One region of the Robertmurraya sp. DFI.2.37 genome, then DNA from elsewhere that is predicted to be linked to it. Evidence: a T-box and tRNA genes for the amino acid it is inferred to sense, from the RefSeq annotation. Region 1 holds a T-box; the other holds one or more tRNA genes.
What was found. A T-box is a leader RNA that pairs with one kind of tRNA and senses whether it is charged. The one in region 1 lies ahead of ileS (isoleucine--tRNA ligase), so its partner is inferred to be a tRNA-Ile.
Positions count from the first base shown of each region.

Region 2: it encodes a tRNA-Ile, which carries the amino acid that the T-box ahead of ileS (isoleucine--tRNA ligase) is inferred to sense. The anticodon was not compared.

Region 1 is NZ_JARGEJ010000001.1:110,426-114,354, reverse strand. Features, by position in the region: gene PZE06_RS00570 (YggS family pyridoxal phosphate-dependent enzyme) at 1-126, shown strand, start outside; gene PZE06_RS00565 (cell division protein SepF) at 142-585, shown strand; gene PZE06_RS00560 (YggT family protein) at 589-855, shown strand; gene PZE06_RS00555 (YlmH family RNA-binding protein) at 931-1,704, shown strand; gene PZE06_RS00550 (DivIVA domain-containing protein) at 1,807-2,322, shown strand; T-box leader at 2,365-2,608, shown strand; gene ileS (isoleucine--tRNA ligase) at 2,719-3,929, shown strand, end outside.
Region 2 is NZ_JARGEJ010000026.1:1,067-4,519, forward strand. Features, by position in the region: tRNA gene PZE06_RS14380 (tRNA-Gly) at 6-80, shown strand; tRNA gene PZE06_RS14385 (tRNA-Leu) at 88-173, shown strand; tRNA gene PZE06_RS14390 (tRNA-Arg) at 212-288, shown strand; tRNA gene PZE06_RS14395 (tRNA-Pro) at 294-370, shown strand; tRNA gene PZE06_RS14400 (tRNA-Ala) at 381-456, shown strand; tRNA gene PZE06_RS14405 (tRNA-Met) at 515-591, shown strand; tRNA gene PZE06_RS14410 (tRNA-Ile) at 615-691, shown strand; tRNA gene PZE06_RS14415 (tRNA-Ser) at 729-821, shown strand; tRNA gene PZE06_RS14420 (tRNA-Met) at 983-1,056, shown strand; tRNA gene PZE06_RS14425 (tRNA-Asp) at 1,232-1,308, shown strand; tRNA gene PZE06_RS14430 (tRNA-Phe) at 1,464-1,536, shown strand; tRNA gene PZE06_RS14435 (tRNA-Gly) at 1,585-1,658, shown strand; tRNA gene PZE06_RS14440 (tRNA-Ile) at 1,663-1,739, shown strand; tRNA gene PZE06_RS14445 (tRNA-Asn) at 1,934-2,008, shown strand; tRNA gene PZE06_RS14450 (tRNA-Ser) at 2,012-2,102, shown strand; tRNA gene PZE06_RS14455 (tRNA-Glu) at 2,108-2,179, shown strand; gene PZE06_RS14460 (helix-turn-helix domain-containing protein) at 2,428-2,874, opposite strand.

The sequences.
Region 1 (3,929 bases):
CAAGGAAAAAAACTAGAGTACGCCCCTTGTCATGAACTATCCATGGGTATGTCTAATGATTTTGAAGTAGCAATTGAAGAGGGAGCAACAATGATTCGAATAGGTACCGCATTAGTCGGTGAGTAAAGAGGTGAATAATAAATGAGTATAAAATCAAAATTTAAAACATTTTTTTTCCTAGACGATGAATATGATTATGAAAATGAAGAACCGTATGAGGAACAAGCTGCACCGCCAGCACGCTCTCAAAAGCATCAGGCATCTCAGAAGCAAAATGTCGTTAGCTTACAAAGTGTTCAAAAGGCCTCAAAAGTTGTTCTCGTTGAACCAAGAGTGTATGCTGAAGCTCAAGATATTGCAGATCAACTGAAAAATCGTCGAGCTGTTGTTGTAAACTTACAAAGAATTGATAGGGAACAAGCAAAAAGGATTGTCGACTTCCTAAGTGGTACTGTTTATGCTATAGGAGGCGACATACAAAAAATAGGAACCGATATTTTCCTATGTACACCTGATAATGTGGAGGTTTCTGGAAGTATATCGCAAATTCTACAAGAAACGGAATATGAAGATACGAGGTGGTAATGGTTGCTTACAACGATTTTTAGTCTTTTGGTTCAACTTATTTCAATTTACTCATGGGCATTGATTATTTATATTTTACTTTCATGGTTTCCAAATGCGAGAGATTCTGCAATTGGTCAATTTTTAGCAAGAATTTGTGAACCGTATTTGGATCCATTTCGTAGAATTATCCCACCACTTGGTATGATCGATATTTCTCCAATAGTGGCGATTTTGGTATTACGATTTGCTACAAGTGGATTGCATCAGCTGTACTATTGGATCATTTAAGGGGAATTTACTCATATTAAGTAATAAAAGGGGCTAATGATGATCCCCCTTTTTTCATTCATTCTAGGTGATAACATGAATATTTATCAGCATTTCCGCACTGAAGAAAGAGAATTTATAGATATGGCTTTGCAATGGATGGAATATGTTGAGCAAACCTACAGCTCTAAGTTAACAGATTTTCTCGATCCACGAGAGCAGCAGATCGTTCAGGCGGTTGTGGGTAGTCAGTCGGAAATCCAGGTGGCGTTTTTTGGTGGACAGGAAAATAATGAACGTAAACGGGCATTAATCTATCCAGAATATTTGCAGGTGGAGAGAAATGATTTTCACATTCGCTTATTCGAAATAGAATATCCAGTAAAGTTTGTAACCATCGAACACCCTCAAGTTCTTGGCAGCCTGATGGCTCTTGGATTGAAGAGAGGAAAATTTGGAGATATTCTCATTCATGATGGGCGAATTCAATTCCTAGTTACAGAAGAAATAAGTGAGTATATCAAATTACAACTTACCCAAATTGGTCGGGCTTCTGTAACATTAAAGGAACTGCCTAGCGAAGAAGGGTTAGTAATTGAAGGTCATTGGCAGGAAATGACTGCGACTGTTTCTTCGCTCCGTTTAGATACTGTATTAGCTGCATTGCTTAATCTTTCTCGGCAAAAATCACAAGAATTAATTAGAAATAAGCGAGTCAAAGTCAATTGGACAACGATTGAAAACCCATCGTTTGAATGCGGTGTGGCGGACATTCTTTCTGTAAGAGGCTTTGGGCGTCTCAAATTAATTTCGATTGAAGGGAAAACAAAGAAAGATAAATGGCGAATTGTCGGTGGTAAACAAAAATAACTGCTCAAGCCTCATATTTTTTTAGAATTGTGCAGGATTATGAGAGCAAGTGTCGAATATTGATGAATACATACTACTTACAGAAATATGGAGGTGGCCTTCATGCCATTAACACCTTTAGATATTCATAACAAGGAGTTTAACAAAGGGTTCCGAGGTTATGATGAAGATGAAGTAAACGAATTTCTCGATCAGGTAATTAAAGATTATGAAATCATCATTCGTGAGAAAAAGGAATTAGAAGAAAAATTAAATGATATGAATGCGCGCCTTGGCCATTTTTCTAATATTGAGGAGACATTGAATAAATCGATTGTTGTAGCCCAGGAGGCGGCAGAGGAAGTTAAGCGTAACGCACAAAAAGAGGCAAAGCTCATAATAAAAGAGGCGGAAAAAAACGCCGATCGTATTGTAAATGAGTCATTATCGAAGGCAAGAAAGATCGCTTTGGAAATTGAGGATTTAAAAAAGCAATCAAAAGTATTCCGCACACGCTTTAAAATGTTGATTGAGGCTCAATTAGATCTGCTAAATAATGATGATTGGGATCATCTTTTGCAATATGAGATTGACGCGGCAGAGTTGAAATCCGCAGAGGAAGAAGATTCAATGGCTTGACGTCTCGTCATAAAAGAGAATATAATACGTTAATAAAATATATTTCATACGATGAGAGGGACAAGTACACTTTTTTAATCTTATCTGTAGCGAGCCGAAGACGGTGAAAGTTCGGCAAAGATAAAAAGTTGGAAATCACCCTTGAGTACCTAGTTGAACATTTTCAAGAATGGATTCTTTGAAATAAGTAGGCATAGGCGTGTTATTCACGTTACGAACATAGAGCGGATAGATTTTCTATCTACAAGGGTGGTACCGCGGGATTTAAAACCTTCTCGTCCCTTTTTGGGATGAGAGGGTTTTTTGTGTTTTAAAAATGTGGATGAAATGCCTTAAAATCTGAAATTAGGTAATACTGTATGACTAGTGAGCTAGGACTTGTAAGGAGGAAGAGAAATGGAATATAAAGACACGTTATTAATGCCAAAGACAGAGTTTCCAATGCGAGGAAATTTGCCAAAAAGAGAACCTGAAATGCAGGAAAAATGGAATGAGATGGACATTTATAAGGCAGTTCAGGAAAAGACAAAAGGACTTCCTATGTTTGTATTGCACGATGGTCCTCCATATGCAAATGGGGATATTCATATGGGGCATGCTTTAAACAAAATTTTAAAGGATTTTATCGTCCGTTATAAATCAATGAGCGGTTATCATGCTCCGTATGTACCGGGATGGGATACACATGGTTTGCCAATTGAGCAAGCATTAACAAATAAAGGGGTTAAGCGCAAGGAACTTACAGTTGCTGAATTTAGAAAGCTATGTGAAGAATATGCTTATGAACAAATTGACAGTCAAAGAGCTCAGTTTAAACGTTTGGGTGTTCGTGGGGATTGGGAAAATCCATATATCACTTTAAAGCCAGAGTATGAAGCACAGCAAATTAAAGTATTTGGAGAAATGGCGAAAAAAGGTTATATCTATAAAGGGTTAAAACCTGTATATTGGTCCCCATCAAGTGAGTCTGCTCTTGCTGAAGCAGAAATTGAATATAAAGATAAGCGTTCAGCCTCTATTTATGTTGCTTTTGATGTGAAAGACGGAAAAGGGGTACTTGATGCAGATACAAAAATTATTATTTGGACGACAACACCATGGACCATTCCAGCAAATCTTGGAATCACTGTGCATGCTGATTTAAATTATGTCGTTGTTAAAGTAACAGGCAATAAATATGTCATTGCTGAAGAATTATTAGATTCTGTATCCACAGAGCTTGGCTGGGAAGATGCTTCAGTTGTTAAAACATTGAAGGGAAGCGAGCTTGAATATATCGTAGCGAAGCATCCGTTATATGGCCGTGATTCCCTTGTGATGCTTGGTGAACATGTTACGACAGATGCTGGTACTGGTTGCGTTCATACAGCACCAGGACATGGGGAGGACGACTTCCTTGTTGGGAGGAAATACGGTTTGGATGTATTAAGTCCTGTCGATGATAGAGGCGTCTTTACAAGTGAGGCACCAGGTTTTGAAGGATTATTTTATGACAGTGCGAACAAACAAATTACAGAAAAACTTCAAGAAGTTGGCGCCTTGTTGAAATTGGATTTTATTACCCATTCGTATCCACATGATTGGAGAACGAAGAAACCAGTAATTTT
Region 2 (3,453 bases), on a different contig from region 1:
ATGATGCGGAAGTAGTTCAGTGGTAGAACACCACCTTGCCAAGGTGGGGGTCGCGGGTTCGAATCCCGTCTTCCGCTCCATTTATTAGCCGGGGTGGCGGAACTGGCAGACGCACAGGACTTAAAATCCTGCGGTAGGTGACTACCGTACCGGTTCGATTCCGGTCCTCGGCATTAAAGTATTTTTGCAGTAGTGAAATTGACTGTATATTGCGCCCGTAGCTCAATTGGATAGAGCGTTTGACTACGGATCAAAAGGTTAGGGGTTCGACTCCTCTCGGGCGCGCCATAGAACGGGAAGTAGCTCAGCTTGGTAGAGCACTTGGTTTGGGACCAAGGGGTCGCAGGTTCGAATCCTGTCTTCCCGACCACTATACTAATGGGGCCTTAGCTCAGCTGGGAGAGCGCCTGCCTTGCACGCAGGAGGTCAGCGGTTCGATCCCGCTAGGCTCCACCAATAACTATTTATTCTAATAATGACTCATAATCAAGTGAGTATTTATCAAAGTATCTTTGGCGGTGTAGCTCAGCTGGCTAGAGCGTACGGTTCATACCCGTAAGGTCGGGGGTTCGATCCCCTCCGCCGCTACCAATATTTTACCACAAAGCTTTATTGGACCTTTAGCTCAGCTGGTTAGAGCAGACGGCTCATAACCGTCCGGTCGTAGGTTCGAGTCCTACAAGGTCCACCACTATTTTTTGCATAAGCAAAACAACTTATAATATTTCGGAGGAATACCCAAGTCTGGCTGAAGGGATCGGTCTTGAAAACCGACAGGCGGGTTAAACCGCGCGGGGGTTCGAATCCCTCTTCCTCCGCCATATCACTTTTACTATTATCGCGGGGTGGAGCAACAAGCGTTACTTCACTGAGTAAACTGCGAGTTGTACCGATTGAAGTGCTTCCTTGAGTAAGCATACTGAAATCGGGACAGTCAATAAGCTATCTAGTAGCATGTGCTTATCTAGGTATATACTATTATCGCGGGGTGGAGCAGTCTGGTAGCTCGTCGGGCTCATAACCCGAAGGTCGCAGGTTCAAATCCTGCCTCCGCAATCGACTTTTTCAATTAAATAAGACTTGAGGAAATAAAGAAAGATATTTTTCTTTCGTCGAAAGGATAAAGAAAAAGTTATTTTCACTTAACGTTGAAAAAGACAGAGGAAAGCTATTTTCTCCTACGTCGAAAAAGACAGAGGAAAGCTTTTTTCTCCTACGTCGAAAAAGCTTTGGTCCGGTAGTTCAGTTGGTTAGAATGCCTGCCTGTCACGCAGGAGGTCGCGGGTTCGAGTCCCGTCCGGACCGCCATTTACATATGTTGGCTCAGTAGCTCAGTCGGTAGAGCACGATGAATAAACGGCAAGGATAAACATCCAGCGCACTCATCGAGCATCATCTTGAAAAATATTCTGAGATGAGGGCGAAGGACAATGACCAACTATATGTAGGATTAATATCATGATGGCTCAGTAGCTCAGTCGGTAGAGCAAAGGACTGAAAATCCTTGTGTCGGCGGTTCGATTCCGTCCTGAGCCATCAAAGCTTTTTTACGAAGCGTTAGTGAAGTAAAGAAGCTTTCAATATGCGGGTGTAGTTTAATGGTAAAACCACAGCCTTCCAAGCTGTTGTCGTGGGTTCGATTCCCATCACCCGCTCCAAAAGGGGCCTATAGCTCAGCTGGTTAGAGCGCACGCCTGATAAGCGTGAGGTCGATGGTTCGAGTCCATTTAGGCCCACCATCTTTGCTTTTGTAATTTATAGAAGCTAGAACATGAGATTTGTATCGTATTCCGCGGTAGCTCAGTGGTAGAGCAACGAGCAAAAGCATCATGAATGTGTTGCGAGTTGTACTCATCGAGCTGCTACTTGAACTAGCATTCTGAGATGAGGACAATCAGAAAGTAATCAAGGTAGAGGAATGAAATAATAATTTTCCGCGGTAGCTCAGTGGTAGAGCAATCGGCTGTTAACCGATCGGTCGTAGGTTCGAATCCTACCCGCGGAGCCATATGGAGAAGTACTCAAGTGGCTGAAGAGGCGCCCCTGCTAAGGGTGTAGGTCGGGTAACCGGCGCGAGGGTTCAAATCCCTCCTTCTCCGCCATTTCAGGCCCGTTGGTCAAGTGGTTAAGACACCGCCCTTTCACGGCGGTAACACGGGTTCGAATCCCGTACGGGTCATAAAAAAAGCTGTTGACATTAGGTCAACAGTTTTTTTTATCGTTCTACACTAAATGAGCTGGTTTTAGTCTCTAAAAATTTATTGAATTTGGAAACAAACTTTTAAGTATAAAGACATCTAACCCCGCAACTCTTTTCTATATTAAATAGACGAGAACTGAAATAAGAGACGACATTACTATTACTCGCACAGGAGTTTAAGAAGGGCGCTAATGATGAAGGATATCTTCATCATTAGCGCCCTTCTTTTATCCGTTACCGAGTTCTTTTTTCATCCGGGCAATCATTAATAATTCAGCAGCGTCACGCTTATTTAAGCTGTTAAATATCGTAATTAACTCTTTTGCTTCTGCCGTTAGATTCACGATTTCTTTCGTATCTGTGTTGTTCGTAGTTCCTCTGTCTTTGGAGGGACTGATTGCAGGTTTATCATCCTGGATCACGATATTTCCGTTATTAAACAGTGAATCCACTACGTATTCCTTTCCAGTCAGCAGCCAATCCGCAGTTACGTCAAACTCCTTCGTAATTGCATAGATAGCTTTGGCGCCAGGCAGAGATTTCTTTTTCTCGCTTTCCCAGTCTCCAACATTTCCAGCGGAAACACCAATTCTTTTTGCAAAAGCAGCCTGAGATAATCCATGTTTATCTCTTAATAATTTGATCCGCTCTCCAATATTTTCGATATTTTTCACCAATTTTTTCTCCTTTCGTACGAAAATACGTGTTTATATACGAAAATTCGATTATTTTTGTTAACTCACACGTAAAAACGTGTATAATTTTAATTAACAAATGATATTTGTTCACCGGTGCTAAATAGCTGCAAATATTTTTTGTGAAATATGAAATTGCGTATTTTTAATTTAATTGCTTGACACCTAAGTTAAAGTGCTATGAATAATATGTTTTCTTAGAAAAGGGCTCCTTGCATTCTGCTTTGATTTAGTTTGGAAATAAAGGCATACGTATGTCTACATTGGGTTGATTTTAATCACACGTATATGCGTGTTTGTTTGGCCGCGCCTTCATATCAGTATCATAAACAAAAGGAGCTTTGCTCACTCATACTTATACGTTTATCAATCAGAGAGCGAGGCTTCATATACTGAATCGCTCCTAGCTGTAAATGACACAGATTTATTAGATTGTCCCATGTCAGAATGGACAGGGGGAAACTAATAGCAATTTTGTTCCATTCTTGGTATGAAATGAAAGCTCCAAAGTAATTCGAATAACTGGTTTATTGATTAGCTACAATCAGCTTTACATTG